DNA from 3 places in the Photorhabdus viridis genome. Region 1 is predicted to be linked to each of the others. Evidence: predicted binding sites of a transcription regulator. Region 1 holds the regulator's gene; each other region holds the start of a gene.
The links. The regulator PurR, encoded in region 1, represses purine synthesis genes. The targets are predictions, from matches to a motif close to CANGCAAACGTTTGCNTG.

Region 1 (11,241 bases):
CCAGCAAATTTGGTGCAATGATATCACTCACAGGGAGCGCCTTTTCACACAAAAATTCAGCAACCCCCGGCGCAACAATACAACCTTTTTCTGGATGTCCCATAACAGGATCACAGAAATACCAGGCATCAGGATTCGCCGCCTTTACCCGTTTCACAATATCGATAATATGATTACCCTGCTCTGGTGAACCGATATATCCACTCAGAACTGCACTACAAGATTTAAGTTGTTCAATTTCTTCAATGCCCTGAACGATTTCGGTGAGATGGTCAGCCGGCATAACACACCCTTTCCATTGAGCATATTGGGTGTGATTTGAAAACTGGACTGTGTTCAATGGCCAGACATTTACCCCCATCCGGCGCATAGGGAATTCCGCAGCACTGTTACCAGCGTGCCCAAAGACAACATGAGATTGAATCGAAAGGACATTTTTCACAATCGTGGCCTATATTTTTATTCTGGCTTCTGTTTGTAAGATAAAGTTAGGGTAAGAAAATGGGCAACATTACCGTTGCCCATTTATACCCTTCATCTTTCAAGTTACTGCTTTGTTGGCTGCTTTCGCTTATCCCCAGTCACATCGTTATCTATGCTCCTGGGGATGCGTTCACTTGCTGCCGCGCTGCAACTTGAAATCTATTGGGTTATACGCAATATTGGTTATTTCCAGCAGATCAAGCAATCGTGTTTTTTGCCACGCCGCAACAATGTGTAACGATCAAACAGACGATTACTGTCAGTAAACACATATTCAGGTTCAGGCTGCTTTTCACCATTAACCGCAACAGCATTGGAACTAATCATAGTCCGTGCTTGTCCACGGGAAGGGACTAACCCAGCATTAACCAAGGCCTGTTGCAAATCTGCGCCTTTTTCCAGCTCGATTACTGGCATACCATCCTGTGCCAATTGAGCGAAATCCTCTTCGGTCAAATCAGCGACCGCACCGGAAAACAAACTTTCTGTAATACGTTTAGCGGCTGCCAACCCTTCTGCACCATGCACCATGCCGGTGACCTGTTCTGCCAACACGTACTGGGCACGAGGCGCTTTGCCGCTATTTCTGTCTTCTTCTTCCAAAGCATCAATATCTTCAAGACTCATAAAGGTAAAGAATTTCAGGAAGCGATAGACATCGGCATCCGCAGTATTAATCCAGAATTGATAGAATTTGTATGGGCTGGTTTTCTTCGGATCCAACCAAATAGCCCCACCTTCTGTCTTACCAAATTTAGTGCCATCAGATTTAGTAATCAGAGGAACCGTCATACCAAATACTTGCTTCTGGTTGATACGACGGGTTAAATCAATACCAGAAGTAATATTCCCCCACTGGTCAGAACCACCAATCTGCAACTCAACGCCATGCACTTCATTCAGGCGGGCAAAGTCATACGATTGCAGCAAGTTATAAGAAAACTCAGTGAAAGAAATACCCACATCATCACGGTTCAAACGCTGTTTAACCGCTTCTTTGTTAATCATCTGATTAACCGAGAAATGTTTGCCGATATCACGCAGGAAAGTTAAAACATCCATGTTGCCAAACCAATCATAATTATTGGCTGTTTTAGCGCTGTTCTCACCACAATCAAAATCCAGGAAAGGCGAAACCTGCCGGCGGATTTTTTCTACCCACTCTTTAACGGTATCTTCAGTATTCAATTTACGTTCAGTGGCTTTGAAACTGGGATCGCCAATCAAACCCGTAGCCCCACCGACCAACGCCACAGGTTTATGCCCGGCCAGTTGGAATCGTTTTAAACACAGCAAGGGAACCAGATGCCCCAAATGCAAGCTGTCAGCGGTCGGATCGAAACCACAATAGAGGGAAACAGGACCTTGCGCCAGTCTCTCTACTAACGCATTTTCATCCGTAACCTGGGCAATGAGGCCCCGCTCTTGCAGTTGTTTTATCAGGTTATTGCTAGACATTAATGACTCCATCAATTTGTTTATTTTGTCTGTTGTATAAATCGCGATTCAAAAAGAGTGCGGCATAGCATAAAGCGCCAATACTATAAGTGCCAGTATTAAAAATGGTAATCCACGATTTATGGTGCAAGCCTGTCAACATGCCAACTATCACCTTCCCGTTGATAAATAAACCGGTCATGGAGCCGGTTTGCGCCACCTTGCCAAAATTCGACAGAATCAAAGGTCACTCTAAATCCACCCCAGAAGCTGGGTAAAGGAACCTCACCATTGAGGAATTTTTGTTTCAGCTCAAGGAATTTCCCCTCCAAAATACCGCGTGTGGAAATACGAGATGATTGTTGCGACACCCATGCAGCAATCTGGCTATCTTTGGGGCGACTATGGAAATATTTCACCACTTCAACAGGAGAAAGACGTTCAGCTTTACCCAGAAAAGAAACCTGCCTTTCCAGTGGATGCCAAGGGAAATGAAGGCTGATTTTGTTATTCTGCGCCAAATGTGTTGCTTTTCGGCTGCCTAAATTTGTATAAAAAACCAAGCTATTGGCATCAAAATACTTCAATAACACAATACGTTGATACGGTTGGCCATGCTCATCAACCGTTGCGATACACATTGCTGTTGGATCATACAATTTGGCTTCACATGCCTGTTTGAGCCAACGCTCAAAAAGTTCGATAGGTTCTTTGGTCAAATCTTTACGTCTTAACCCGCCACGAACATATTCACGGCGCAATTCTGCAACATCAAATTCATTACTTTCTGACATTATGTAGCCCTACTTATGACTTATTAAATACCAGACAGCTTATCATTGTTATTCATTAGCAACAGGATAAATTGCACCTAAAATAGTTTCAGTACTGGCACCAGTCACAGAGGGTAAATTTCCTGAAACTCCCGACATTGTACGGAATGCTAACCAGGCAAATGCCAGTGCTTCCATATCATCACCACTAAGACCATATTTATCTGTCGGACACACTTCCGTCCCCGGCAATAATGCCGAAAGTCGACTCATTATTTGTGGATTACGCGCGCCGCCGCCACAAACCAGCAGACGTTCACATCCACCACTCAACATAATTTGCTGTGACACAGACACCGCTGTCAGTTCGGCCAGTGTTGCCTGAACATCAACAAATGATACATCAGGAAAGTTAACTAATTGCGCCTCCAGCCAGCTCATATTGAAATACTCCCGGCCAGTGCTTTTAGGGGCTGGCCGTGAAAAATAGTGATCAGAAAGCATTTGTCTGAGTAAGCTGTTATTGACGACACCTTCCCGTGCCCATTGACCATCTTTATCATAAGGTTTTTTCTGATGGCGCCATACCCAGCTATCCATCAGCATATTACCCGGACCGGTGTCATATCCTTTGACTAACGATCCAGGTAACAGCGTCGTTATGTTGGCAATACCACCAATATTGAGAATTATCCTGCGTTCTGTTGAGTGACCTAACACAGCGAAATGAAAAGCCGGAACTAATGGCGCGCCCTGCCCACCATATGCCATATCCCGCCGGCGAAAATCACCGACTGTGGTCATCCCGGTTAAAGCCGCGATACGATTATTATCGCCAAGCTGCATAGTGAAAGGCGTGTGACTGTCCGGCTCATGCCAAACGGTCTGCCCATGGCATCCCACAGCAATGATATCGCTTGTCGTTAACCCAGTTTTAGCGAGTAAACCTTGCACAGCTTCAGCGAATAAAGAACCCAGCTCATAATCTAACCGGCCTATCGCCGATAATGTCGTTTGTTGCCCCTGACAAACTGCGAGAATTTTTTGCTTCAGTTCATATGGAAACGGATGTGAATAACTGGCTTGTTGAGCAACAACTTTATCGCTGATCGCTGCAAGCACCACATCAACCCCATCGAGACTTGTACCCGACATCACACCAATATAACGACCTGACTTCATAACCATTAATTTGCCTTCCTGCTTAGAATCTACCTTGATAAAATCAGAAACCACGCCAATAACTATAAGGCGCGGTGGTTTTAGCTGTATATGGTTAATAGGAAAACAAAGGAATAAAACCTAAGTTTTGGAAACAACTTCACAAAAATGCGGAATTTTTCATTAATAGCTATTTCTTTTAAAAATCTCTATTGACGTTTAATATATGTTTAGCACTAGATTGCTAATGTACCGATTATTCTATTCGAATAAATTTTTTATTACTTGTTGCCAATGCCGGTTATAGCCTGGTTGTCCATAAGCTATCAGATTTCCGCAGTCAGGCATCAAAATCAGGAGTTATTATGTTTAAGCATTTTTTAGTTAGCGCGGTTGCCGTCGCATCACTATCAGGCTGTGTCAACACCGATTCCCTTTCTGGCGATACCTATACTGCCGGACAAGCTAAACAAGTCCAGACAGTCTCTTACGGTACGATTGTTTCCGTTCGTCCTGTCAATATTCAAGCAGGCAGCAATGAGAATGTATTAGGCGCTATCGGCGGCGCAGTTCTGGGTGGACTGGTTGGTAATACTATTGGCGGCGGCAGCGGCAACACATTGGCGACTGCCGCGGGTGCAGTTGCCGGTGGTGTTGCAGGCCAAAACATTCAGGGGGCGCTCAACACAACTAAAGGTGTAGAATTGGAAATTCGTCGTGACAGTGGTGAAAGCATCATTGTTGTTCAAAAACAAGGCAAAACAGTCTTCAGTAAAGGCCAACGTGTCAGAATCGCAGGCCAGGGCAATAACCTGACGGTTTCACCTCGACAATAAAATAATATAGATAAGAAAACCGTGACTTCATCTTTTGTAAGTCGCGGTCTTCTTTCATCTAGTTAGCATTCCATGGATATCGTAATTACTATCTACTCTGTAATTGGATAATATTTTGCTCCAGTTTCTGCACTAAAGTGGAAAGAAAAGCAAGTTCCTCGCGTGAAATACCATCCAGAATCTCATTTCTTGTCGATTCAATAACACCATCTAACTCCCTAATAACCGATGCAGAATCTTCGGTCAACTTGATTCTTTTTGCACGACGATCATTGGCACAAGTATGCCGGGTGATAAGTCTTTTTTCCTCAAGCTGATCTAATGTCCTGACTAAAGATGGTTGTTCGATACCGATAGCTTTCGCCAACTGTATCTGAGATTGCTCCTGGGGTAACCGGCTAATATTATATAACGTTACCCAATGAGTCTGAGTTAATTCCAACGGCTTTAAACGATAGTCAATTAAAGCACGCCAAATACGGACTAACCGTGCCAGATCTGATCCCAATGTAGATTCCAATTGTCCCTCCTTAAATAACTAGCCTATTAAACATAACAGCCAAATTTTTCTAAATCAGGCTAATTAGCCTTAAAAAAGTATATATAACTTCTGTGTAATCACAGTAAACTCTTAGTAACTAACTAATTCAGGTAACTATAACCGAGAACAACTAAACTTAAATTCAATTCAGAACAAAACAATTAACATACAATATTTTTAACACAAAAACTATCAGAACTATGAATACAAACAAATAGAAACCAATAAATATCATTCAATACTTTATTCCAAGTACTATAAGGATAGCTGTCATCTAAATGCTAAGCTATCTATTTTTACATTAATGTTGTTTTTATTTTACATTTGTCACACAATCAAACTATAAATTTCATTAAAAACATAATGTTATAAAAAAATCAAAATAAAAACCGTTAACCTCCCCGTTAAGCAATAAATAAAAAAATAACAAACAAAACATCCTAAATTATAGTAGAACATTTATAACTTCGCCAAAAATATAACCCTATATAAGTAAATCATTGAATTATTAATTCTAATAACCTCAAAATTTTCTAATTAAAATAGTGATGGCTGCTCAGGCAGTTCTTCATCTGTCTGATTTTGTGCTCTCACTGCACGTAAATATCTTTGCCGGCACAATCTCAATACTTCACGCTTTTGCCCATCCGACATTTTCATCCAATTAAATCTTTCTTCCCGGCTACGATAACATCCCAAACAGAAACCCCGCTCATTAGCCTGACAAATTCCTCGACAAGGAGTGGGAATAGCAAAGAACTCTAGTTGCTCGACCATCACATCCCGTTTCCTATATAATTCATATACTATATTTAATTATAAACCCAGATGAGAATAAATTATAATTATGGATAAATTGAACTGTAACCGTAAGACACGTTATAGTTAGTGGTTTTTGTGCGACCTGTCGCACAAAAATACTGGTAAAACCATTAAATGAGAGGTAATTATGCGCTTACTCCACACCATGATCCGCGTTGGTGATCTGCAACGCTCCATTGATTTTTATACTGAAGTATTAGGAATGCGCCTGCTGCGCGTCAGTGAGAATACAGAATATAAGTACTCACTCGCTTTCGTTGGTTACACAGATGAAAGCGAAGGGGCGGTGATCGAGTTAACTTATAACTGGGGAGTTGACCATTATGCAATGGGAGATGCCTTTGGTCATATTGCATTGGGCGTCGATAATGTCGCAGCCACTTGCGAATCTATTCGCAAAGCAGGTGGTAACATTACCCGTGAAGCCGGCCCGGTAAAAGGTGGAACAACCGTTATTGCTTTCGTTGAAGATCCAGATGGTTACAAAATTGAGCTTATTGAAAACAAAAATGCCAGCAACGCCCTGGGTAACTCAATCTGATGTCTGACAAAAAAGAGCCAAACGTCCTTAGTGGGCGTTTTCGAGGTTATTACCCTGTCGTTATTGATGTTGAAACTGGCGGCTTTAATGCCAAAACAGACGCGTTACTTGAAATTGCCGCCATCACACTGGAGATGGATGATCAAGGTTGGCTGACGCCAAGCGAATCACTTCATTTCCATATTGAACCATTTGAGGGCGCAAATCTTGAACCAGCAGCCCTGGAGTTTACCGGCATCGATCCATCAAACCCGCTACGTGGAGCAGTAAGCGAATATGAAGCTCTGCACACTATTTTCAAAATGGTTCGTAAAGGGATAAAAAATAGTCATTGTAGTCGGGCCATTATCGTTGCGCACAATGCTAACTTTGATCATAGTTTTGTTATGGCTGCCGCAGAACGCGCCAGACTGAAACGGAATCCATTTCATCCATTTGCGACTTTTGATACGGCTGCTTTAGGTGGCCTGGTATTAGGACAAACGATTTTAGCAAAAGCCTGCGCCACTGCCGGGATCCCATTCGACAATAATCAAGCTCACAGCGCCTTATATGATACTGAGCGTACCGCTGAATTATTCTGTAAAATGGTTAACCGCTGGAAACAACTCGGCGGCTGGCCCTTAGCGACAACAGAAGAAGAAAAAACCGGAGAGACTTATAGCTAACTATAAGATTAATATAATCAAATTTAAATTTAAGCAATAACAAAAACCCCCATATATCAACATATGGGGAGATAACATAATAGCCTGTCGCTAATTTAAAAATTATTCTGTCGCGTTTTCATCCTGAGAGCGATATTTATCAGCAGTTTCTTTAATTAATGTTTGTAGCTCACCACGTTGATACATTTCAATAATAATATCGGATCCACCTATCAACTCACCCTCGACCCAAAGCTGAGGAAAAGTTGGCCAGTTAGCATATTTAGGCAATTCTGCACGAATATCTGGATTTTGCAAAATATCTACATAAGCAAAACGTTCACCACATGCAGATAAAGCCTGAACAGCCTGGGCAGAAAATCCACAATTTGGTAATTTAGGAGAGCCTTTCATATACAGCAGAATCGGGTTCTCTTTAATTTGGCGCTCAATCTTCTCAATAGTCGTCATTTTTATTTCCTTTAAACCAACAGTATGTTGATAACCAACATCGTCACAATATTGGCGGAGAATACCATTTTCTCTCACCAATATGCATCCTGATATTTTCTTATCCTGGCGCGTATGGCCTTTATCAGGCAAAGATCAAGCAAACAGCAGCAAAAATGGCAATCATCGCCAACGTGCTCACCGCAGTAAATAAGCCAAGCTTCAAATCGGTATTCATCGATGCCCCCTCAGAATAGACGTCTATAACCACAAATACCATTCATTTAATATGGTTAATTATCCTTACATTTAAGGAAAAAAAATAAAATAGCGATTACCCTGTATTTTATAACATTGATTATTGCTTTCACTTTTGAGCCAGATCAGACAAAATTCAGGATTTATCGCTAAATTATTGCCAGCAGACACCCTAATGTATAAAGATGCTGGTAAATAATTAACAAAGAGTTTTAAATTTAGACCAAAAGGTCAGGAGTATTTCATCTCATGGCAACGATCAAAGATGTGGCTAAGCACGCTGGCGTTTCAACCACTACTGTATCCCATGTTATTAATAAAACCCGTTTCGTCGCCGAAGATACCAAGGCCGCCGTTTGGGCTGCTATCAAAGAACTGAGTTATTCACCCAGTGCTGTTGCCCGCAGTCTGAAAGTTAACCATACAAAATCGATCGGATTACTGGCAACGTCCAGCGAAGCTCCCTATTTTGCTGAAATCATTGAAGCCGTTGAGAACAGTTGTTATAGCAAAGGCTATACGCTGATTTTGTGTAACTCACACAATAACATTGATAAACAGAAAGCCTATCTGGCCATGCTGGCACAAAAACGGGTGGATGGCTTGCTGGTGATGTGTTCAGAGTACCCGGAACAATTGCTGGGAATGTTAGAAGATTATCGCAATATCCCAATGGTCGTCATGGATTGGGGGCAAGCCAGAAGTGATTTCACTGATACGATTATTGATAACGCATTCCACGGCGGTTATCTGGCTGGCCGCTATCTTATTGAACGTGGTCATCGTGATATTGGTGCGATCCCCGGCCCTCTGGCACGAAATACCGGTGGCGGCCGCCATCAGGGATTCTTGAAAGCCTTAAAAGAAGCCAGTATTCCAATCAGAGAAGAGTGGATTGTTCAAGGGGATTTTGAACCTGAATCGGGCTACAAAGCCATGCATCAAATTCTGAATCAAAAACAGCGTCCGACCGCAGTTTTCTGTGGTGGCGATGTTATGGCAATGGGGGCTATTTGTGCTGCTGATGAACTAGGATTACGCGTCCCACAGGATATTTCTGTGATCGGTTACGACAATATACGCAACGCCCGCTATTTATCTCCGGCATTGACGACTATCCATCAGCCAAAAGAACGTCTGGGACAAATGGCATTTTCTATGTTACTGGACAGAATAGTCAGTAAACGTGAAGATGCACAAACTATTGAAGTACATCCACGTTTGGTTGAACGGCGCTCTGTCACAGATGGCCCATTTATCGACTATCGCCGTTAATCCTCCCTATTCATCCTGAAGCCATTCAGCATTAAGAGTTTCACTATCGCCGAGATAGCCAAGAAGCCAACTTAATGCCGGAGAATGGCTGTTTTGCACCCATGTCAAACAACACGGGCTATCTGGCAAAGGCTGCTCTAATTCTAATGCTTCCAGTTTTTTCTGTCGGATCAGCGGCATTGCCCTATGCTTGGGTACCATCCCCACACACAAACCCTCATTCAGACAAGCCAGACCAGATTCCCAATCAGGTACCACTAGCCTGCGCTGATTATCCAGAGTCCAGGTGTCTCGCTTCGGTAAATTGCGGGATGTATCCTCAAGACACAAGCTAGGATAAGGCCGCATTTGATCATCAGACAATGGACCGTTCAACTGAGCCAAAGCATGGCCCGTACTGACGATACACAGCCAGGGCATAAATCCCATATCCCGGAAACTGTACCTTTCCCCTACCGGCGCTACTCGGGTGGCGCCAATTGCAACATCAACCCGGCCATCCACCAGCGCGTCCCATACACCATTGAATACTTCCTGATGAATAAACAGCTCTATATCAGGAAAATGGTGATAAAAATCAAGAATAAGCCGACGACTGCGTTCTGGTTTAACAACCCGGTCAATAGCAATACTAAGCTGTCCTCTCCAGCCATTTGCAACCTGTTGGCACTGATGACGAGTGTCAATCATTTTTTTGATAACAGCGCGAGCTTCTTTGATAAAAATAGCGCCTGATTCAGTTAATTCCACATCCCGATGACGACGTTCAAACAATGGGACCGCAAGCCACTCTTCCAGTTGCCTTACGGTATAACTGATTGCAGAAGGGACACGGTGCAATTCCGTTGCAGCAGCGCTAAAACTTCCCGTTCTGGCAACAGCATCCACAACTTCAAGTGAATATTCTGACCACATAATTTTACCTTTCAATTTTTTTCATAGCATTATCCAAATATTACCGTTTCACAAGTAAAAATCACGGCATATAGAATATGTGCAAATATTCTTATCTACCTATCACAGCAAGTTATTTCAATCATGATATCCAAAGAGAGTAATCAAATGAAAAACTCAAGTCAGTTCATGTTCTACCTTGCAGGCTTGAGTATGCTGGGTTACCTAGCTATTGATATGTATCTACCGGCATTCGGCTCTATGCAACAAGAATTGGGCACATCGACGAGAGCAATCAGCGCCAGCCTGAGCGTCTTTCTTGCAGGTTTTGCCTTTGCTCAACTTTTGTGGGGGCCTCTTTCCGATCGCTTTGGAAGAAAGCCTATTATCATCATCGGGTTATCAACGTTTTCCGTTGGCTGTCTGGGTATGCTTTGGATAACAGACGCCACGCAACTTTTAGTTTTGCGTTTTATCCAAGCCATCGGTGTTTGTTCAGCCGCTGTTTCATGGCAAGCATTAGTTATTGATCGTTATGACGCCAACCATACTAAACGCGTTTTTGCCACGATCATGCCCCTGGTCGCACTTTCCCCTGCCCTGGCGCCTTTGATGGGCGCCTGGCTGTTACAACATGGCGGTTGGCGCATCATTTTTTTGGTATTACTGGCAATTACATTATTACTGCTGTTGCCTACTTTATTCCTGCAAGAAAACCGCAAAAAAAAGCGTGAGACTGAAACGCAGAAAAGCGATGTATCTTTCTTTACGTTATTAAAATCACCGGTATTCAGTGGCAACGTCCTGATATTTGCATCATGCAGCGCTGGTTTTTTTGCCTGGCTAACAGGCTCACCTTTTATTCTCGGTAATATGGGCTATAGCCCAAAGGACATCGGTCTGAGTTATGTGCCACAAACATTAGCCTTTATGGCCGGTGGTTATGGATGCCGCAGTATCTTGACCAAAATAAAAAGTGAAATTGTTTTCCCTTATCTGTTGGTTGGCTATGCTGTCAGCATGATTGTGCTGTATTTAATCGCAAAATTCAGCGAACCAACCATGTTGACGATTCTGGTCCCTTTCTGCTTTATGGCCGCTATGAATGGTGCTTCATATCCAA
Region 2 (11,241 bases), on a different contig from region 1:
AGTGATCCGTAATCCGGATCACTCTCGACGGAAAACATGACATCACCATTATCCGCCACATAAGCATGATCACGTTTTATCAATGATTCCGTCAGTTCAATAATCTCTGGGATATGACGGGTCGCACGTGGTTCCAAGTCAGGACGTAAAATATTCAGCGCATCAAAATCTTTATGCATTTCCGCCAGCATACGGCTGGTCAACTCATCGCAACTTTCACGGTTTTCTGCTGCACGTTTGATGATCTTGTCATCAACATCGGTCACGTTGCGCACATAGGTCAAATCGTATCCCAAATAGCGCAGATAACGGGCAACCACATCAAAAGAAACAAATGTTCTGCCGTGACCAATATGACACAGGTCATAAATCGTGATACCACACACGTACATCCCTACTTTCCCTGGATGGATTGGCTTAAATTCTTCTTTCTGACGACTGAGGGTATTGAAAATTTTTAGCATCGGGATTTTCCGTAAATTCACTGTACGTGTGATTAAAAATAACGAATTGATAATTCTGGATTTATGTCCTTATCTCATAATAAATACTCGATATGGCATAGACCAATAAGATATTGAAACCTGATATTAAGCGCTTTGCAAGGTCAGCGGTCAATATAGCTTACTGAAATTAATAGGTACTGACTCATTATGGCAGATGTGATATAAAAGCCGCCTGGTCCAAATGCCCTAAACCGGGTTAATCAAAACTATTATTAGGATTTCAATTATGGTGACTTTCCATACCAATTTTGGCGATATCGTAATTAATACTTTCACCGATAAAGCTCCTGTAACTGTTGAAAATTTCTTGAACTACTGCCGCAATAGCTTCTACGATAACACTATTTTTCACCGTGTTATTAATGGCTTCATGATTCAAGGTGGTGGGTTTGAACCTGGTATGAAGCAAAAATCGACTGACGAGGCTATCAAAAACGAAGCCAATAACGGTCTGAAAAACAACCGTGGTACTCTGGCTATGGCACGTACCAACGATCCACACTCCGCGACTGCACAGTTCTTCATCAATGTTGTTGATAATGATTTCCTGAACTTCCGTTCTGAACGTCCTGATGGCTGGGGTTACTGCGTATTTGCCGAAGTGGTCGAAGGTATGGATGTTGTTGATAAAATCAAAGGTGTATCTACTGGCCGCAGCGGCATGCACCAAGACGTACCACGCGAAGACGTTATCATCGAAAAAGTGACTGTCAGCGAGTAATTCAGCGCGTATGTGCACACTTTTTATCGCAGATTTACATCTCAGCGAACACGAACCGGCAATCACTGCCGGTTTTCTGCGTTTTCTGCGTGAGGATGCTATTCAGGCGGATAGTCTCTATATTCTCGGTGATCTGTTCGATTACTGGATTGGCGATGATGATAACAATCCTCTCCACCATGAAATTGCCGCTGCATTAAAAACACTGAAACAACAAGGTATTACCTGTTATTTTATTCATGGTAACCGTGATTTTCTGATCGGCTCCCGCTTCGCTGAAGAAAGCGGAATGATACTGTTACCACAGGAAAAAATAGTGGAACTGTATGGTAAGCGGGTGCTTATCTTACACGGAGATACTTTGTGTACTGATGACGAAGGTTATCAACAATACCGTAAACGGGTACATACCCCGTGGATTCAGCGCCTGTTTTTATTATTACCTCTGTTTATCCGTCAGAAAATCGCCGAAAAAATGCGGGCAAATAGCCAATCTGTCAACAATAGAAAATCCGCAGCAATCATGGATGTCAATCAGCAAGCCGTTATTGATGTTTTTGAGCGATATCAAGCAGACTGGATGATACACGGACATACTCACCGCCCGGCTGTACATGAAATTTCTCTGCATAACAAAATATACTACCGCGGAGTGCTTGGTGCATGGCACCATCAAGGATCAATGTTCAAAGTAACCAGCGAATCAACGGATCTTATCTTTTTCCCATTCTGATTGATAGGGAACACTCACACCCAACCCACGCAACCCAAATATAAAGCAACGCAATCGTTTTCCTTAGCTTGCGAGCATGGTATGATTCGCGGCCTTAAAGCGCTATTTTCGTTCTGGTGGACGTTAAAACACAGGAGCATTTGATTTATGACTGCCCGGCCTGATTCAGCAGGAACAACTCAACACAACGCCAAAATTGCAATCGTTATGGGGTCCAAAAGCGACTGGGCGACGATGCAGCACGCGGCGGATATTCTCACCTCTCTTGATGTCCCCTTCCATGTTGAAATTGTTTCTGCCCACCGTACACCAGATAAGCTATTCAGTTTTGCCGAACAAGCTGAACAAAATGGTTTTGATGTCATTATTGCTGGCGCAGGCGGCGCTGCCCATTTACCCGGAATGCTGGCGGCTAAAACGCTGGTACCCGTTCTGGGCGTGCCCGTACAAAGTGCGGCACTTAATGGTGTAGACAGCCTCTATTCAATCGTACAGATGCCAAAAGGTATTCCCGTCGGCACACTTGCGATTGGGAAAGCTGGCGCAGCAAACGCAGCCTTGCTGGCAACACAGATTCTGGCTCGTCATGATAAAAGTTTGCTGAAACGCCTTACCTGTTGGCGTGAAACACAAACTCAGGATGTACTCGATAATCCCGATCCACGGGAGGAAGCATGAAGCCAGTCTGTGTATTAGGTAACGGTCAGCTCGGCCGGATGTTGCGTCAAGCGGGCGAGCCTTTAGGTATCACGGTTTATCCGGTTGGCCTGGATGCAGAACCCGAAGCCGTTCCTTACCAAAATAGTGTTATCACCGCCGAAATTGAGCGCTGGCCGGAAACCGCCCTTACCCAAGAACTCGCCCGTCATCAGGCTTTTGCTAATCGGGATATTTTTCCCCGCCTGGCGGATCGTCTGCCACAAAAGCAATTAATAGATAGCCTTGGGCTCGCAACTGCTCCGTGGCAATTACTGTCTGATATCCGCCAATGGCCGCAACTATTCGCAGAACTTGGTCATTTCGTCATCGTTAAACGCCGTATCGGCGGTTACGATGGCCGTGGACAATGGTGCATCCGCCCCGGAGATGAAACAGAGTTACCGACCGATATTTATGGTGAATGCATTGCCGAACAGGCGATTCCTTTCTCTGGTGAAGTATCATTGGTAGGTGCACGCAATGAAAGTGGCGATTGTGTGTTCTATCCATTGACTCACAATCTGCATCAAGATGGCATTCTGCGGGCCAGTATTGCCTTTCCTCAGGAAAACTGCCATTTACAACAGCAAGCCCAGAACATGTTGTCAGCCATTATGCACGAGCTGAAATATGTTGGCGTAATGGCAATGGAGTGTTTTATCGTCGATGATCATTTACTGATTAATGAACTGGCTCCTCGGGTTCACAATAGTGGTCACTGGACTCAGAACGGTGCTTCCATCAGCCAATTTGAATTACATCTTCGCACTATTCTGGATTTACCTATGCCTCAACCAGAAGTTACCGCACCATCAGTCATGGTTAATTTGATTGGCACAGGTGTCAATAATCAATGGCTCAGTTTGCCATTGGTACACTTGCATTGGTATGAGAAAGAAGTTCGTCCAGCGCGTAAGGTCGGTCACCTTAATCTTTCTCATTCAGATAAAAACGAATTAAAAGATACGTTGCAAAAACTAATTCCAATGCTGCCACCTGAATATCAGAGTGGTCTGGAGTGGGTGCAGGAAAAATTAAATTAGCTGTTTATCAGCTAATAGCCAGGAATTAAATGTGGAAGCGGAAATAAAATAATTTATCGCTCCACATTCCCATCCGTTCCGAATTCTTTTATATTCCTTTGATTATTGTGTTAATTTATTAGCATTAATCGCTCTGGCTACCGTATCCACAATAGTTCTCGTTGTTTGATCTATTTCATAATTCAGTAAATCGCCAATTTTAATATCACTAAGATTAGTCGCCCTTAATGTTTCCGGAATTAAATTCAATTCTATGGTTTTATTTTCTTCATTTATGCCATTTATTGTTAAACTACAACCATGAAGACCGATAAAACCTTTGTGGAAAAAATATTTTATATTATCTCCAGGAATGCTAATAATTAATCGATAGGTTTCTCCATTTTCGATAAAATCAACGACTTTTGCTACTCCTTCAATATGCCCATACAGACTGTGTCCGCCATTTTCTTTATGCATTTGATGTGATCTTTCAATATTAACTTTATCTCCCACACCTAAAAACTTTAATGTGGTCACGTCAGCAGTAAAATCTGAAATATCAAAAGAAACAATATTATTTTTAAATTGTGTCACAGTCAAGCACGTACCATTAATAGCAATACTCGCACCCACAGAAACATCATCAAAGAAGTGGTTAATATTACTTACCGTTAACGTACTAAATCCATTTCTTTTATCAAGAGATAATACTGTTTCTTTTCCTTGTACAATTCCAGTATACATAACAACCCCATTATATTAAGTAAAAAAACCATTGAATAATAACTTTTATGTTATCTTGAAATATATTTCTGGTAAAGAGTTATTAATGGTATTTTTACGGATCATTTTGCCAAGTTTTTATATGTTTATGATTTTAATATATAAATACCTCACAAATAAAAATTTACTTACTTAATATAGTGATTTTTACTTATATTAAACTTATGAGCATTTATTGTTAAACAAACAACTAAATACAAAATAAGATTTGTAATTTAAATTAATGACAATTATAAAACATATAAATATTTCACATGGCAATTTACAATATTTAAATACTAATTCACTACTAACCTTAATTCCACTATGATATAGAAAGTATTAATTCATTGTTGTCATTTCTATGACTATTTCTAATTACAAATAAAACCATAAAATTCAGTGACCTAAATCACAATTACATAAATATTCCCACGCAACAATAAATTAACAATATTCTTTCCGATCTGGAACAGAAAGTTAAACAAAAAAACATCGCTAACTAAATAATCAATATATTAGCGATACTAAAAAATAACTAAAGTTAGAATAATCTCATCTTTTCTATACAGTTCACCATTCATCAATAAAATCAAATCTTCCTTTGACAAAACCGACTCATTAGATCAATGCTATCGCTATTATTAGTCCGATAACGTATGAAAAGGGGAACCCTCGTGTTACTTGCCAGGAAAGCCCGCCATCCTAAAAGCTGCCCACAGTTTTTTTTCACTTTAGGGCTCTCTTCTCCATTTTCTTGTGCCGCTTATCTGGCAATGGCTTGGTATTGGATCAGCACCAGATTGAAACAGACAGAATTATCTTCAATATTGTTATTACTACCGGCAATCAATCAAGCTCAGGCAAGTGATTTTGTTAATTTTCAATCTGTTGATTCCAGCCTTTATATGCAATTTGAAAACCGGGTCGATCCCAGAAAAACGATTTCACCCATTTTAGAGGCTTTTGGTGACTACAGTGTCGGAGATATGTACGTCTATAGTATTTGGCAAAATTCACTGCAAAGCGATTATACCGGTGATAAAAGCACCTACTATTATAAACTTGTACCAAGAGTGAGTTTTAGTAAAGTGACTGGTCATGACATTTCTTTTGGGCCGTTAAAAGATATTCTGTTCGCTCAATGGGTTGCTAAAACCAAAAGTATGAATTACGACTACTTCCCAGGTATCAGCATTGATTGGCAAGCAGGCTGGATTAGCTGGTTACGTACAATTTTTTATTTTGAGAATAATGACAAAGGGAGCTGGAATGATCAGCGAATCCATGTTGATTACGGAATTCCCTTCAATAATCGTTTAGGCGATTTCCGGGTTGTCGGAACTTTTGATTATACATTAGGCTTACATGGACAACCTAAAACTATCGATTTCAAACCCGAGTTGCACTATGATTTAGGAAAATTCCTAGGTAATCAACCAGGTCACTTATGGACTGGCATTGTCCTGAACCCAATAAAAAATAAATACAAAATAAAAGATACTCCTTATTATCGAACGGATCAATTTAGCTACGGGATCTTTATTCGATATAGTTTTTTCTGATATCAAAATAAAATATCAGAAATTTTTGATGACCTTTATCCATTATGGAGTCAAGATGCCCATTCAACACAACAGGTTCGGACGTACTTATCAGTGGCTCCTGCTGATACTTTTGGGTCTGGTTTATTTTCTGGTCACCGCAACGACATTTACCTCATTGGGCGTTGTGTTACCCAGCATGATCAAGGAATTACGCTGGAGTTGGACTGATGCAGGTTTGGGGTTCACTTTACTTGGCCTGTCATGTGGGCTGTCCAGTTACTTTCCGGCGATGCTTATTCGTCATACGAGTGTCCGGACCACTTTGCTGATCGGTACGCTAATCTTCATCACCGGTTTTTACATCCTCTACAACACCCACAGTATTACCGCCTATTTCACCGGCACAACGCTGCTGGGGATCGGTTTTAGCCTTATGGCTACCGTTCCCGGAACCTATGTCATTAGCCGGCTTTTTGAAAAACAGTCGCTGGCCTTTGGTATCTATTTCACCATTGGTGGATTAGGTGGCGTGCTTGGTCCATGGATCTATTTCCTAGCAACAGCATTCTGGGGAAGCTGGCGTATGCACTGGGCGATTTCCGGCGTATTACTGGCTCTGTTCAGCCTGCTGACTATTTTAGTGATGCGCGAAGGCAAAAAGGAAAGCGCCCATGCTGAACAAGTCAGTAAAAATCAACAAGATCAAACCCCTTCCAGCATCTATCGCACCAAGGAAATCTGGAATGCCCGGCAAGCACTGCAAACCTGGCAATTCTATGCCATTGCGGCAGCTTATACCTCTTTCTTATTGTGCGGAATAACCGTTAACAGTTTTGCTGTAGCCCATATCACCGAAAACGGATTCAGCGAGTCTGTTGCCGCTTCATCACTCAGTATTCTGGCTTTTATCAATGCATTTTCAAGATTTGCCGGGGGAGCTGTTGGTGAATGGCTCGATCCCAAAAAGCTTCTTATCGGTAGTCTGTCGATAATTATCTGTGGTCTTATCGCACTCAGTGCTGCCTCTTCATGGACATTTTTAATCCTGTTTACTTTATGTATTGGCATCGGTTATGGCATGACCTTTCTGGCATCCAGCCTATTACTGTTCAATTATTTTGGGCGTAAGCCTTACCTGGAATTGTTCTCAGTGGTGAATCTGATCTCCACTGTCGCGTGTTTCGCTCCTTTCCTGGTAGGCGCGATTAAAGATTATTCCGGTAGTTTTACACCGGCATTCTTCATTATTGCCATACCCGTGTTTACCATTCTGATTATCACATTCACGATGCAACCACCTTCACAAATAGTGAAGAAACACTCTGATAACAGTACTTTGCTTAACTGAATTTAAAAACAAAAATGGACCTGAAAAGGTATTCCTTACAATATAAAAACAAGGAATTAATGATGGCAAAAAAAGAATTTGGTGTATTCCTGCCCATAGCTAAAGGTGGGTGGATTATTTCTAAAAATACACCACCACTGGATGCTTCTTATCAACAAAACCGTGAAGCCGCTATTCTGGCTGATCAAATCGGACTGGACTTCATTATGTCCATGAGCAAATGGCGTGGTTTCGGCGGTGAGACCGAACATTGGGGTTGTTCGCTGGAATCCGTCACGATGATGGCTGGCATTGCCGAAGTGACTCATCATGCCAAACTTATCGCGACCATGCATGCCGGGCTGCATAATCCTGCTGTGACAGCCAAGATGATTGCCACATTGGATCAGATTAGCCATGGACGCGCCGGGTTGAATATTGTCTCCGGTTCATTCAAAGACGAATTTGAACAAATGGGAGAATGGGATAGTGATTTAGATCACGATCAACGTTATGCAATGACTGACGAGTGGACCCAATTAATCAAACGGCTTTGGTGCGAAAAGCAAGTTGATCATCAAGGAGAGTTCTTTAATTTGAAGAATTGTGTTTCTGAACCTAAACCTGTTTCCGTTCCACGTCCTTATTTGGTTTGCGCCGGTCAATCCGAACGTGGGCTACGCTTTAGTGTACGTAATACTGATGTGTGTTTCATTGGCGGCAAGGATGAAGAAGAGACACAGCAAATAAGCCTAACGGCCAAACGTATTGCGGCAGAATACGGTACAACCACCAAGACCTTTTGTATGTGTACGATTATCTGCGCCGAAACAGATGAAAAAGCTGAAACTCTGGCTCAGTTCTATCGTGATGGACTGGATATCGGCGCAGTTAAAAGCATGATGCATAGTTTTGGCGTCGATGTTGGTGAAAAAAGCAATGCTATGGTTGAACGATCCCAAAATGCTTTTATGACCCACACGGCTATCGGCAACCCAGAAACTTGTCGCAGACAATTGTCAGATTTGCTGCGTGAATGCGATCTGGATGGAGTTATGTTGATCTTCCCTGATTATGTCGAAGGTCTCACGACTTTCGGCGCAAAAATCCTGCCACAACTTAGAGCCGAATTTGCTTAAACAATGATAAACAGATCAGCAAATAATATGGCTTATCTCCCTGGGAATGGGTTCACCCATATCGGCGATCTTACCATTCCCCGGATATTACAAATATCGCCTTTTTACCCCTGAACCCGCCGGTGCAATCCCGTTCCCCGTAACAACCTGATCCCCAGCCAACTACCACACGACGAAAGTAACAGGCTGCTGATGATTGGCAGTAAGAGCCACATTTGCCACTCTGGTTGCCATGGAAAATCAAACACTTTTGTCTGCAACAACCAAAGCGCAACTTCAGCACCTAATGCCGCAGTAAAACCCGCCATTAATCCAAGCAAAGCGAATTCACTCCAGAGAGTACGGCTCAGTAATGACTTACTGGCTCCCAAGGTACGGTAAACCACCAGCTCAAGTTGTCGTTGATGCATCCCTACCTGAACCTGTGCCAACAGGAGTAATGCGCCACATATCATAACCAGCCCAACCATAACCTCCAACGCCCTGCCTACCTGCTGCAAAATACCCTGAATTTGCTTAATCATTGCACCAGTATCAAGCAAGCTCAATGTTGGAAACTGGCGATTAAGGCGGGTTAGCAATCGACCATCCCCTTGATAATGGAAACTGGTCAACCAAGTTTGTTGCTGATTTTCCAATGCCCGTTTTGGGAAAATAAAGAAGAAATTCGGTCGAAAACTTTCCCAGTCTACCTGCCGGATGCTGCTTACTGTGGCGCTGAATTGCTGCGTATCGCCACTGAATGTCAGTTTATCGCCGATTTTGATTGCCAAACGTTCAGCAACTCCCTTCTCAATAGAAACTTCATCCTCTTTTGGTGGCCAATTTCCCTCTACCAAGGTATTAAATGGCGGCAATTCCTCTTTCCATGTCAGGTTCAATTCCCGTCGTACAGTGTTGCTGTCCGGTTCTCTGGCATCTGCCCAGGTTATCGCCGATTGCCCATTAATTTCCGTCAAACGGGCCAATACCACCGGATAGAATTCCGCCGGTTTAACCTGATACTGAGCCAACAAATTTTCTACCTGTGAAATTTGCTGCCCAGTCATATTAATCAGAAAATAGTTTGGGCTGTCCGCTGGCAGTTGTTGTTGCCAGCGATCAAGCAAATCTCCCCTGACTACCAACAACAAAGCAAATAACATAAATGATAAAGAGAAAGCCGCCAATTGAGTTACCGTCTGCAATGGCTGCCTCAGTAATCGGTTAACCGCCAGACGAAAACTGAGCTGGCGGAATTTCAGATGACGCAATAACCACAATCCTCCCCAACCGAGTACGGCTAGTGATACCGCAACAATCATCATGCCGGCAAGTAACGCCCATAGCATAGGTTTAGTTCCAGCCAGCAGACTGAGCCCGCTAATCACCACCAACGCCACCAATGGCAGGTAATAGCGCAACGGCCAGATGGGCGCGATAATATCATCACGCAGTACCCTTGATGGTTGGGTTGCCATTAACTGTTTGTACGGACGTATCCCCACCAGCAAAGCGATAACAGATAATGCCCCTAACGCCCATATCCACGGCCAGAATCCTGCTTGCGGCAACATCTTCGGCAACATAGGCGCCAAAATCTGCACCAGCAGGTATTCAAACATCAATCCAAGAAGCGTTCCCACTAGCGCTGCCGCACTCAATATCACCAGCCATTGACCAATCACCCATTTACGTAACGCCCAACGTCCCGCACCAAGTGTTTTAAGCACCGCAATCAAGTCATAGCGGCTACGGCAATAGTGAGTCATTGATACGGCTACCGCCGCGACAGCAAGTAATAACGTAAGCAAAGCCGATAACAACAAGAATTGCTGCGCCCTATCAATAGATTTTGCCAGCGCACCACTATCCTGCTTCAAGGTATACCAACGCTGATCGGCCTTAAGTAGGGGATCAATTAACTGTTGATATTGATAAACCGCTTCTTTATCACCAGAAAACATATAACGGTACGTCAAGCGGCTGCCAGGCTGAGTAGCGCCAGTGGATTGCACATCATCAAGATTGATCAAAATCCGCGGTGCAATCTGAAATGGATTGAAGCCACTGTCTGGTTCCTGAATTAATTCTCCACTCACCCTTAACGTGGTATCACCCACATCCAGATGATCGCCAACTTTAATTTTCAACAGTTCGAGCAAACGAGATGCTACCAGCACCGTGCCCTTTTCTGCTTTCAAACCCGGTGGATGGGTTTCCAGTTCACCATATAATGGATAGTAGCTGTCTGCAGCTTTGACACTGGCAAGTTGAGGAATATCCCCGGCATAAGTCATTGTGGAGAAAGAGAGCTGGCGGCTCAACTTTAGCCCAAGGTTTCCCGCCTGTTGTAACCACCCTTCATCTACCGGGTAAGAGGCACGCAGAACTAAATCACCCGCCAGAAAATCTCGGCTCTGGTAATGAACACTTTGATCAATACGATCACTGATCCTTCCCAATGCCAGCACACAAGCTACAGCCAGCGTCAGAGATAACCAGACAATCAATAAAGAAGGAGTGCGCCATTCGCGCCAAAACCAGCGCCAAATCATTTTTCTTCCCTCAATTTACCATCGACCAACCGCAAGCAACGTTGGCAGCGGGCCGCAAGCTGGCTGTCATGAGTGACCAGAATTAATGTTGTGGCGTAATCACGATTGAGAGAAAACAGTAAATCTGCAATACGATCTCCCGTTTGCCGATCCAGATTCCCGGTTGGTTCGTCAGCAAACAAAATTTTAGGTTGGCTACTGAATGCCCGCGCCAACGCCACCCGCTGTTGCTCACCACCAGAAAG
Region 3 (11,241 bases), on a different contig from region 1:
CCTGTTTAGAGCGGGCAGATAAAACTGCCCGTCATGACTTAATTACTGTTTTGCACGTTCTTCCAGCATCACAACCGCAGGCAGTTTCTTTCCTTCGACAAACTCAAGGAAAGCGCCACCACCAGTAGAGATGTAAGAAATTTTGTCAGCAATACCGAACAGGTCGATCGCTGCCAGCGTATCGCCTCCACCTGCGATAGAGAATGCGTCACTATCAGCAATTGCGCGGGCGATAATTTCAGTTCCTTGACGGAAATTAGGGAATTCGAATACACCAACCGGGCCATTCCACAGAATAGTTTTAGCGTTTTTCAGGATGTCTGCCAGACGTTGAGCGGATTCCTCTCCCAGATCGAGGATTTGCTCATCATCTTTAATATCGCCGGTAGATTTCAAGGTGGCTTCCGCAGTTTCAGAGAATTCTGTTGCTACACGAACATCAGTTGGCACGGGAATATCGCAGCTTATCAGCAGTTTTTTCGCTTCTGGGATCAGATCATCTTCATACAGTGAACGACCCACATTGTGGCCTTCCGCGGCAACAAAAGTATTCGCGATACCTCCGCCTACAATGAGTTGATCCGCGATTTTAGACAGGGTGTCCAATACGGTCAGCTTGGTTGAAACTTTAGAACCACCAACGATAGCAACCATTGGACGGGCTGGTTTATCCAGCGCTTTACCCAATGCTTCCAATTCTGCGGATAGCAGCGGACCTGCGCAGGCAACAGGAGCGAACTTAGCCACACCGTGGGTAGAAGCCTGGGCACGATGCGCCGTACCAAATGCATCCATGATATAAATATCACACAGAGAAGCGTATTTTTTCGCCAGAGTTTCGTCGTCTTTCTTCTCACCTTTATTAAAGCGAACATTTTCCAGAACAACCAGCTCACCTTCCGCTATGTCTACACCTTCCAGATACGTTTTTTCCAGACGAACCGGGGAAGATAATTTCTCTTTCAGGTAATCTACTACTGGTTTCAGTGAGAATTCTTCATTGTATTCGCCTTCAGTAGGGCGGCCGAGGTGAGAAGTGATCATAACCTTAGCGCCCTGTTTTAATGCTGCTTCGATGGTCGGCAAAGAAGCACGGATACGCGCATCAGAGGTGACTTTGCCATCTTTTACCGGAACGTTCAGGTCAGCGCGGATCAAAACTCGCTTACCCGCCAGATCTAAATCGGTCATCTTAATTACAGACATGGTGAATCCTCTCGTTGATTCTCTAAATTGTTTAATCTTGTGCCGTGTGCAGATCTATTATTATGCACTGTCTGTCAGCAACAGATCATTTGAAACCCGTAGCAGCCATTGCTAACGTTGTATCCAACATTCGGTTAGCAAAACCCCACTCATTATCGCACCAGACTAATGTCTTAACCAGGTGCTGCCCACTGACCCGCGTTTGGGTGCCATCAACAATCGCACTGTGGGGATCGTGGTTAAAATCCGTTGAGACTAACGGCAATTCGGTATAGTCAACTATACCACGAAATGAAGTTGCCGCTGATTTTTGCATTAATTCATTGATTTTTCTGACATTCACTGGAGATTTTACTGTAACGCTCAAATCAATAGCAGTAACATTAATCGTTGGTACGCGTACTGAGATGGCTTCAAAGCGGTCACAGAATTTTGGAAAAATCCGGGTTATCCCTGCGGCCAGTTTGGTATCCACTGGAATGATAGACTGGCTGGCGGCCCGGGTACGCCGTAAGTCTTGATGATAAGCATCAATCACAGGCTGGTCATTCATTGAGGCATGAATTGTTGTCACCGTTCCAGATTCAATTTCAAATGCATCATCCAATAATTTAATGATGGGAATGATGCAGTTGGTGGTGCAAGAGGCGTTGGATACAATGCGATCTTCCGCTGTCAACAGGTCCTGATTCACACCATAGACCACCGTCGTGTCTAAATCATTGCCGCCTGGATGAGAAAACAGCACCTTTTTTGCGCCACTGGCAAGATGCGCTTCCCCATCAGCTCTGCTGCCATATATCCCACTGCAATCAAGAACAATATCAATCCCCAGTTCTTGCCAAGGCAATGCCGATATATCGGATTGATGAAACAGACGAATATTATCGTCACCAACCTGCAACAAATCATTATTCAGACGCACATCCCAGGCAAAACGACCGTGACTAGAATCATACTTCAGCAAGTGGGCAATCCCTTCAGCATCTGCCAACTCATTAACAGCAATAATAGCAATTTCAGCCCGACGCCCAGACTCATAAAGAGCACGTAAAATACTGCGCCCTATCCTGCCAAAACCGTTTATCGCTACCTTGATTGTCATGTTACTCCCTGAATATAGTTATTACCACGCAACCGTTTAGGATAACTGACTCAATCACTAATGTACTGATTGTTTATCACAAAATTGCTAAAACTGTGGCCTCCAGACAATAAAATGAAACGATTCAGCTACTGGTAATGAGATTAAGGGAAAAGCAGATTGATGGCAATAGTAAAAAGTGATCAACTCACGAAATGGAAAAACGTGCCATAAGAACCCGCCTTCCACTCTCAGCGTCCCAGATTGCCGTAGCAATGCGCATCACACGCCAAGGTGCGCAGAAACAACTGAATATTGGATTGAAGGCAGGAATGGTGAAAGCTATCATTAATCCTCGGCACAAACCGGTCTAATTTCCACACAATTGCATCGTGGGATCGCTGGTAGTGGTACGTTCATGAACTATGCCGTTTGGGAAAGTTTAGAGTGTTTTCGCGCTGCATTCACTAATCCAGAATTTCAGGCGAAGCTCGCTAAATATTCCGATGGGATAATCGGGTCGCCGCACATATTTCAAAAACTAGCAGTTCCTGGAATCTGCGAGGCATAAATAAAAGAGCGCATCCGATCAATGTTTACCCCGGATGCGCTCACTCATAAACTAACTCATTATTTCAGTAGAGCTTTAGCCTTAGCGACAACATTCTCTACAGTGAAACCGAACGCTTTAAACAGCTGATCAGCAGGAGCCGATTCACCAAATGTCTCCATACCTACGATAGCGCCATGTATACCGACATATTTAAACCAATAATCAGCAATACCCGCTTCAACGGCAACACGCGCAGAAACCGCTGCTGGCAATACCGCTTCACGGTACGCAGCATCCTGCTTATCAAAAGCATCAGTAGACGGCATAGAAACTACACGTACCTTACGGCCTTCCTGAATCAGTTGATTATAAGCCCCTACTGCCAATTCAACTTCTGAACCTGTTGCGACCAGAATCAACTCTGGCTGACCTTCACAATCTTTCAGGATGTAAGCACCTTTCTCAATATTAGCCAACTGTTCAGCAGTACGTTCTTGCTGTGCCAGATTCTGACGAGAGAAAATAAGTGCTGATGGGCCTGTTTTACGTTCAATAGCATATTTCCATGCAACCGCAGATTCAACTTGGTCACATGGACGCCATGTGCTTAGATTTGGCGTCACACGTAAACTGGCAATCTGTTCTACCGGCTGGTGGGTCGGGCCATCTTCACCCAAACCGATTGAGTCATGGGTATAAACAAAGATGCTGCGAATTTTCATCAGTGCCGCCATACGCACTGCGTTACGGGCATATTCAACGAACATCAGGAAAGTTGCGCCATAAGGTACAAAACCACCATGCAGAGCGATACCGTTCATAATGGCGGACATGCCAAATTCACGAACGCCATAATGGATGTAGTTACCTGCCTGATCTTCGTTCAATGGCTTAGAACCTGACCACATCGTTAGATTACTTGGCGCCAGGTCCGCAGACCCCCCCATAAATTCAGGCAGCACTTTACCGAAAGCCTCCAAAGCATTCTGAGAAGCTTTACGGCTGGCAATATTGGCAGGATTTTGTTGCAATTGTTCGATAAATGCTTTTGATTCGGTTTCCCAGTTTGCTGGTAATTCGCCACTGGTACGGCGTTTGAATTCAGCGGCTAATTCAGGATACGCTTTTTCATAAGCAGCGAATTTCTCATTCCAGGTTGCTTGCTTCGCGTTACCCATCTCTTTTGCATCCCACTCAGAATAAATTTCCGCTGGAATTTCAAATGCCGGATGATGCCAACCCAGCACTTCACGCGTTGCAGCAATTTCTGCGTCACCCAGTGGCGCGCCGTGAGAATCATGAGTACCCGCTTTGGTTGGCGCGCCAAAACCGATAACTGTTTTACACATCAGCAGTGAAGGTTTATCAGAAACTTTACGTGCTTCTTCAATCGCTGCTTTGACTGCATCTGCATTATGACCATCAACGCCGCGAACGACATGCCAGCCATAAGCCTCAAAACGACCTGCGGTATCATCGGTAAACCAGCCTTCAACATGACCATCAATAGAAATACCATTGTCATCATAGAAAGCAATCAGTTTGCCCAGTTTTAACGTTCCCGCCAGAGAGCAAACTTCATGAGAAATACCTTCCATCATGCAGCCGTCTCCCATAAACACATAAGTGTTATGGTCAACAATATCATGACCAGGACGATTAAATTGTGTAGCCAGAGTACGTTCAGCAATAGCAAAACCTACTGCGTTGGCAATCCCCTGCCCTAAAGGACCGGTCGTTGTCTCTACGCCTGGCGCATAGCCATACTCAGGATGGCCTGGAGTTTTGGAATGCAATTGACGGAAGTTTTTCAGATCATCAATAGAAACGTCATAGCCGGTGAGATGCAACAGGCTATAAATCAGCATAGAGCCATGGCCGTTAGACAATACAAAACGATCACGATCAACCCAATGTGGATCAATGGGGTTATGATTTAAATAATCACGCCATAAAACTTCAGCGATATCAGCCATTCCCATAGGCGCGCCAGGGTGCCCTGATTTTGCTTTCTGCACAGCATCCATGCTAAGGAAGCGAATAGCATTAGCAAGGGTCTTACGAGTGGTCATTTTCTACTCCAAGTGGGATAAAAACGTTTAGGGGGATAATTTTCTCAGCACAGCGTACAAACCGCAATCTTTAAAGCCAGATATAAGAAAACTATCTTAATTTCACTTAAACGACAATTCTTTGATTTAGGTTGCTGATTTACACGAATTTCGTCGTCATCAGAATAAGAAACGAACTCATTACGCAATATAGCGAGGTAATTTAATTAAACATAACTATTATTTGCAAATCAATAGATAAAATACCCAATTAAATGGAGAAACATCTTTAATTAGTGGCAATTTCCAGCTACAAAATTAATTATTTATATTGAACGTATATGACGTGCCAATGATCCATTAGCTATTTAATTTGTAAATAATTAATATTCAGTCTCCCCTCCAGATATCAATATCATCGTCACATCAATAAACAAATAAATAATTTAAAATAAAATAATACTTATAGTGATATTTTCTTATATGATGATATTTTTACGTAAAATAGTAAGTAATTTAATCAACATATATAGATAAAACAAAAAATATTATTTTTTGATGAATTAATTATTGCAATCCATTATATAATCAGGTTATTTTAAATAGAATAAGAAAAATAGCCGTTCAGATAACTACTTAATTAGTCATTATGGGGTCTCCATGTTAAATATAAAAAATAAGCAAAATAATATCACTCCGCAATTAATTTATATGTGGGAAAGAAGTAATGAACATGAAGAAGAATTTTGTCGTCAGGATCAAAAAGTTATTCAAACTATGCAAACGGTTACGTCACTTGAAGCTCACCTGTTTGGAAAAAATAACATCAAGCAAACCTATCGCTGTGGTAAATATCCACTTTGTGATGAAAATAGTCACTGCATCGGTATCACTTTTCATCTATCCAAAGCTCAAAATTTTTCTATTTCTTATTATCATGAAAAATCCTCTCCAGCGGCTCTGGAATTTACACCCCCCAGCGACATACTGACTCAAACTGAATGGGAAGTGCTTTTTCTGGTTCTGCGATCACTGGATGAAGAAGACATCAGCAAAGAATTAATGTTAAGTGCAGAAGACGTCATTAATTATATTCAATCAATTTACCAAAAATTTAATCTGCCATTGCATATAGAATTGGAAGATTTCTGTAAAAAAATAATTTTGATCTTTATATTCCAGAAAGATTTTTCTCTATTGGCAGTAAAGAGTTATAAATTTTCATTAATCAAAGAACCAAACCAAAAACTCAAATATCTTTCTAACAAAATAGGAATTTTGTTGTGAATTACAAAAAATTAACTGTATCTCCTCAAATTATTAACTTTATGGAAACCAGTCATGAACCATGGGGTATAAAAGATAAAAGCTCCCGCTTTGTTTATGAGAACAAAGCAATGGCTATGTTACGGGATCTTCCTGTTGGTTTTAGTGTTGAAGGGCGTCTCGACAATGATTTGCCTTGGAATGGCGCAGCTTTTGCAGAACAATTTCAAATACATGACAGAGCAGTCATGCAATCAGAAAAAAGAATATGTTCATTAGAAACACATTTATATGGTAAAGAAAAATTACTTTCTTCATATTTTTTCGAGAAATTTCCATTTTATAATGAAGATAATCAATGTGTTGGCGTTATTTTTCATGCATGGAAAGCCGAAGCTTTTTCTCTGACGCGCTTTTTTTACGGTAAACTCCCTGCTTCTATCATGTTTCAACCACCCTCGGAGTTATTTACTCAACGGGAATGGGATGTCATTTTCCTGTTTTTACAGAAATATACCAGTAAACAAATCGGACGAATACTCGATATCTCTTATCGTACTGTAGAAGCTCATATGTTACGAATATACAAAAAAATTGGCATTAATTCTGGTCAGCAATTGGATGAATATTGCCGCCTTAATGATTTTGATCTCTATGTTCCTGAGAGATTTTTAAAGCCAGGAAGTAAAATTTTAATATAATATGAAAAATAGCTCCGATCCTTGGAGCATTAAAGACAAAAGTACCAATAGGAAACTATTAGTCAGTCAAGCTATTAAACCAAGAATACTTTTAATATATAATAATTATGACCTTTACATCCAGCAGAAATACCTTCAATATATGATTCTTATTTTGTTGCAAAATAACTGTTGCCACTATTACGTAATCGTTTCGATAGCCTCTTTAATTAACCCTCATTGATAATCTGTCCCCCAATTACCACCAAGTGATAAAAACATTGATAATTTTTCTATATATCGATGTTCTTTAATAATTAAAATCAGGAGATTACGATGAATATTCAAGATTGGCATCCAGCGGATATTATTGCAGCCTTAAGAAAACAAGGGACAAACCTTTCAGCAGTTTCCCGCAAAGCAGGTTTGGCATCATCGACACTGAATAATGCATTACATCGTCCATGGCCGAAGGGGGAAGCGTTAATCGCCACCGAATTGGGTTTACATCCATCGACTATTTGGCCATCACGCTATAGACCTGGTAAAGAGAATAAATTCCTGATAAAGGTTGCAGAAACAAGAAGTATAGAAAACAGGTAGCTTCTCTATGTCTGCAATGCCAATAAAGAGACTACCGCATGACATAAACGAGAAAGCCCCGGGCGATTACCCAGGGCTTCGAAATCATTGGCGGTGCGGACGGGGCTCGAACCCGCGACCCCCGGCGTGACAGGCCGGTATTCTAACCAACTGAACTACCGCACCGCACAGCGTTCTGGTTAAGAACGGGGTAGATATTACGAACCCAGGATCATCCCGTCAATATTTTTTATTATAAAGTGGCGCGCTTGATCAACTTTTCACCCTTAAAGGTGATTTATCTGCAATTTTATTTTAACTCTGTTCAGAACTTGTACGCCATAAACAGCTCCCGCCTTTCTTCTCAACTAAATCCAATCTGGACTCATGAGCGACAAGTTCTTCATCCGCTGCATAAATAATTTTTAATGCAGTTTGAGGCCGGGTAATACGCTGTACTTCAGAAACACCCGCATTGCCAAGAATGTCCCCTTCCATTGAGAATGCAAGAGAAGTCTGCCCGCCTGTCATTATCAAATAGACATCAGACAATATCTCGGCATCAAGCAACGCCCCATGTAAGGTTCGCTTAGAATTGTCTATATCATAACGATCACACAATGCGTCAAGGTTGTTTCTTTTCCCCGGAAACAAAGCTCTTGCTAATTGCAAGCTATCAGTAATCTTGCAAAAATCAGCTGTTGGTGGGATATCACGGTCCAGTTTCCCAAATTCATAATCCATAAAGCCGATATCGAAGGGAGCGTTATGGATAATTAACTCAGCGCCACGAATGAATTCAATGAATTCATCTGCGATATCAGCAAACAGCGGCTTATCCTGCAAAAATTCATCACTGATTCCATGAACTTCAAATGCCTCAGGATCGACCAATCTGTCCGGTTTAATATAGATATGAAAATGGCGGCCAGTCAGACGGCGGTTAATAACCTCTACGGCGCCAATTTCAATAATTTTGTGTCCTTCATAGTGAACACCTAACTTATTCATACCAGTGGTTTCGGTATCAAGGACAACTTGTCGTGTAATCGCAGTGCTCATAACGCTTTTTTATGTCAGACTTAAGGTTTTGGGATTGAATAAGAAGAGTCTACCAGATATGAGCAAGCAGGTAGAAATTTTCACCGATGGATCTTGTCTTGGAAACCCAGGGCCAGGTGGATATGGTGTTTTACTACGTTATCAACAACACGAAAGAACCCTCAGTGAAGGTTTTCATCGCACAACTAACAACAGAATGGAGCTGATGGCCGCAATTATTGGTCTGGAAACCCTGACTCGCCCTTGCAAAATTGTATTAACCACCGATAGCCAGTATGTGCGCCAGGGCATTACACAATGGATCCATAATTGGAAAAAGCGCGGCTGGCGTAAAGCAGATAAATCGCCTGTCAGCAATGTCGATTTATGGCAACGTCTCGACCAGGCAATTACCCGCCATGATATTGATTGGCAATGGGTTAAAGGCCATGCCGGGCATGATGAAAATGAGCGTTGTGATGAATTGGCTCGAGCTGCGGCAAACTCACCAACCAAAACCGATGCCGGGTATGTCGAAAATACAGATTAATCGCGTTTTCGGTAACATTTTGTTACACCAACGGCACTACCCAGTTTGGGTCTTAATAGCGTCATTTTTATCTGGTTTAGCGTTAATGGCAGTGTCCGTTTACGGGCAATAATCAGGCTTACACAGCCAAATACAGGCAAATGCCGGTTAAAAAAACCGGCTTCATTTCGCCAGGGTAATACTTGAAAATTACCACGATACATCACTTCATAATTAAGCAGACTCAACCAATCAAGTTGACGCGTCAGGGAAAACATACGGCTGCAATAGGGCTGATGCCGCCATAATCCTGGTACTAATTTCCCTAAACCCAGCAGACTCAATGAATTGAAACCACTGATGATAAGCCAGCCATCATCAATCATCACCCGGTCAACTTCCCGTAAAAGACGATGAGGGTCAGCACTGTAAGCCAGCACATGACTCAGCAAACAAGCATCAACGGACTTTCCTTCAAATGGCAGGTGATAAGGATCGGAAATCACCTGCATATTCTTTCCTTCCTTACCCACATTAATCTGATTGAAGATTGGACACTCCTTGCTGTTAATTTCAGCACTCAAATTACCGATTTTCAGCAGATGGAAACCAAATATTTTCGGCCACCAGGGTTGTAATTGATGTTCCAAAGCGGCACGGTAATACTCCCCCCAAGGTAAATCAGACCAAGAAGCCGGGGGATTCATGTTTTGTGTTGTATGTGCAGATTTCATGGCTTCTTTTCCTTATAACCGCTGTTAAATAAGAGGTATACAATGGAGCTTATCAGTATTCCTGCTCTTTCGGATAATTACATTTGGTTACTTTGTGATGAAAATAGACACTCTGTAATCATTGATCCAGCAGAATCACAACCTGTTCTTGATACTTTGAAATCCCGTGGCTGGATACCCGATGCAATTTTACTTACCCATCATCATTATGATCATGTTGGTGGTGTTCCTGGGATTATTGATCAATTCCCTGATCTGCCAGTATACGGCCCAGAGGAAACCCAAAACAAAGGCGCCACAATAATAGTACGTGGAGGTAATAGCATCAATTTTGGTTGTTTTTCTTTCCGAATTATTGATGTTCCAGGCCATACTCTGGGACACATTGCTTTTTATCAAGCTCCTTACCTTTTTTGTGGAGATACATTGTTCTCTGGTGGCTGCGGACGTCTCTTTGAAGGCACCGCTGAACAGATGTACGCATCTATAGGAAAAATAGCTGAGTTGCCTGATGACACACTTATCTGTTGCGCCCATGAATATACCGTTTCAAATATGAAATTTGCTCATGCTGTTTTGCCCAATCAGACTATTAGCGAATACCAGCAAAAAGTAACTAGAATGAGGGAAAATAATCAACCAACAGTACCAACCACGTTACAAACTGAGAAAAAAATCAATATTTTCTTAAAATGTTATGATATTGATTTACAAAGAAATATTGGAATCACGCCACACTCTCAACCGCTTTCCAGCGTTTTCCGTCAGCTAAGAATACAAAAAGACCAATTTTGATTGAGATAGTTGCTATATCAAGCCAAGATAAGTATTATTGCTCGTCTTTTAAGCAGATATAAAAATTAATTATGAAGACAAAAGCGATTCTGTTCGCATCTGTCTTGCTGGTTGGCTGTCAATCCGGACCTGATTGGTCGATGACAGCCGGGCAACGGGCACAGAATTCGTCTTCAACGAGTCTAAAAACAGGCAAGATAGCAGCAGCTGATGGCGCCAATCAGTTTGCTGCCTGGAAGGATGGCGATCCCAGCACCCAACAGGAGCTGTGGAGATACATCCGTGACGAGTTGAGGATGCAGGTCCCTGATAATTACAGGGTTCGTGAACAACGAAATTATTACCTGAAAAACAAGAGCTATCTCCACGATGTAACTTTACGGGCTGAACCGTATATGTACTGGATAGTCAGGCAAATCAAGCAGCGCGATATGCCGATGGAACTGGTGCTGGTACCCATAGTGGAGAGTGCTTTTAACCCGCATGCTACCTCACGCGCTAAAGCGGCAGGTCTGTGGCAGATTGTCCCGGATACGGGTCGCAGCTACGGTCTTACCCAAGATAAATGGTACGACGCACGCCGGGACGTTGCTGCCTCAACGACGGCTGCCCTGAATCTGTTACAGCGCCTTAATAAAATGTTCAATGGTGACTGGCTATTGACTATTGCTGCTTATAACAGCGGCGAAGGCCGTGTTATGCGTGCAATGAAAGAAAATG

Region 2: the regulator PurR is predicted to act here: its motif matches at 2,008-2,025, upstream of purE (5-(carboxyamino)imidazole ribonucleotide mutase).
Region 3: the regulator PurR is predicted to act here: its motif matches at 2,337-2,354, upstream of epd (erythrose-4-phosphate dehydrogenase).

Annotation. Positions count from the first base shown of each region.
Region 1 covers NZ_JBEJZY010000027.1:48,896-60,136, forward strand. Annotated here, with positions in the region: gene pdxY (pyridoxal kinase PdxY) at 1-442, opposite strand, end outside; gene tyrS (tyrosine--tRNA ligase) at 667-1,941, opposite strand; gene pdxH (pyridoxamine 5'-phosphate oxidase) at 2,061-2,714, opposite strand; gene anmK (anhydro-N-acetylmuramic acid kinase) at 2,763-3,875, opposite strand; gene ABR397_RS13185 (outer membrane lipoprotein) at 4,220-4,690, shown strand; gene slyA (transcriptional regulator SlyA) at 4,779-5,210, opposite strand; gene ABR397_RS13195 (DUF1289 domain-containing protein) at 5,769-6,008, opposite strand; gene gloA (lactoylglutathione lyase) at 6,181-6,594, shown strand; gene rnt (ribonuclease T) at 6,594-7,262, shown strand; gene ABR397_RS13210 (Grx4 family monothiol glutaredoxin) at 7,365-7,712, opposite strand; gene purR (HTH-type transcriptional repressor PurR) at 8,199-9,224, shown strand; gene punR (DNA-binding transcriptional activator PunR) at 9,231-10,139, opposite strand; gene punC (purine nucleoside transporter PunC) at 10,287-11,241, shown strand, end outside.
Region 2 covers NZ_JBEJZY010000017.1:54,346-65,586, forward strand. Annotated here, with positions in the region: gene cysS (cysteine--tRNA ligase) at 1-464, opposite strand, end outside; gene ppiB (peptidylprolyl isomerase B) at 733-1,227, shown strand; gene lpxH (UDP-2,3-diacylglucosamine diphosphatase) at 1,238-1,960, shown strand; gene purE (5-(carboxyamino)imidazole ribonucleotide mutase) at 2,108-2,638, shown strand; gene purK (5-(carboxyamino)imidazole ribonucleotide synthase) at 2,635-3,702, shown strand; gene ABR397_RS09275 (riboflavin synthase subunit alpha) at 3,805-4,428, opposite strand; gene ABR397_RS09280 (outer membrane protein OmpK) at 5,124-6,011, shown strand; gene ABR397_RS09285 (MFS transporter) at 6,067-7,341, shown strand; gene ABR397_RS09290 (LLM class flavin-dependent oxidoreductase) at 7,404-8,459, shown strand; gene ybbP (putative ABC transporter permease subunit YbbP) at 8,564-10,996, opposite strand; gene ybbA (putative ABC transporter ATP-binding protein YbbA) at 10,993-11,241, opposite strand, start outside.
Region 3 covers NZ_JBEJZY010000062.1:1,084-12,324, reverse strand. Annotated here, with positions in the region: gene pgk (phosphoglycerate kinase) at 43-1,206, opposite strand; gene epd (erythrose-4-phosphate dehydrogenase) at 1,292-2,311, opposite strand; partial or broken gene ABR397_RS20430 (antibiotic biosynthesis monooxygenase family protein) at 2,658-2,861, shown strand; gene tkt (transketolase) at 2,921-4,915, opposite strand; gene ABR397_RS20420 (helix-turn-helix transcriptional regulator) at 5,555-6,181, shown strand; gene ABR397_RS20415 (helix-turn-helix transcriptional regulator) at 6,178-6,861, shown strand; gene ABR397_RS20410 (helix-turn-helix domain-containing protein) at 7,177-7,443, shown strand; tRNA gene ABR397_RS20405 (tRNA-Asp) at 7,532-7,608, opposite strand; gene dnaQ (DNA polymerase III subunit epsilon) at 7,738-8,484, opposite strand; gene rnhA (ribonuclease HI) at 8,543-9,013, shown strand; gene ABR397_RS20390 (class I SAM-dependent methyltransferase) at 9,010-9,726, opposite strand; gene gloB (hydroxyacylglutathione hydrolase) at 9,769-10,521, shown strand; gene mltD (murein transglycosylase D) at 10,593-11,241, shown strand, end outside.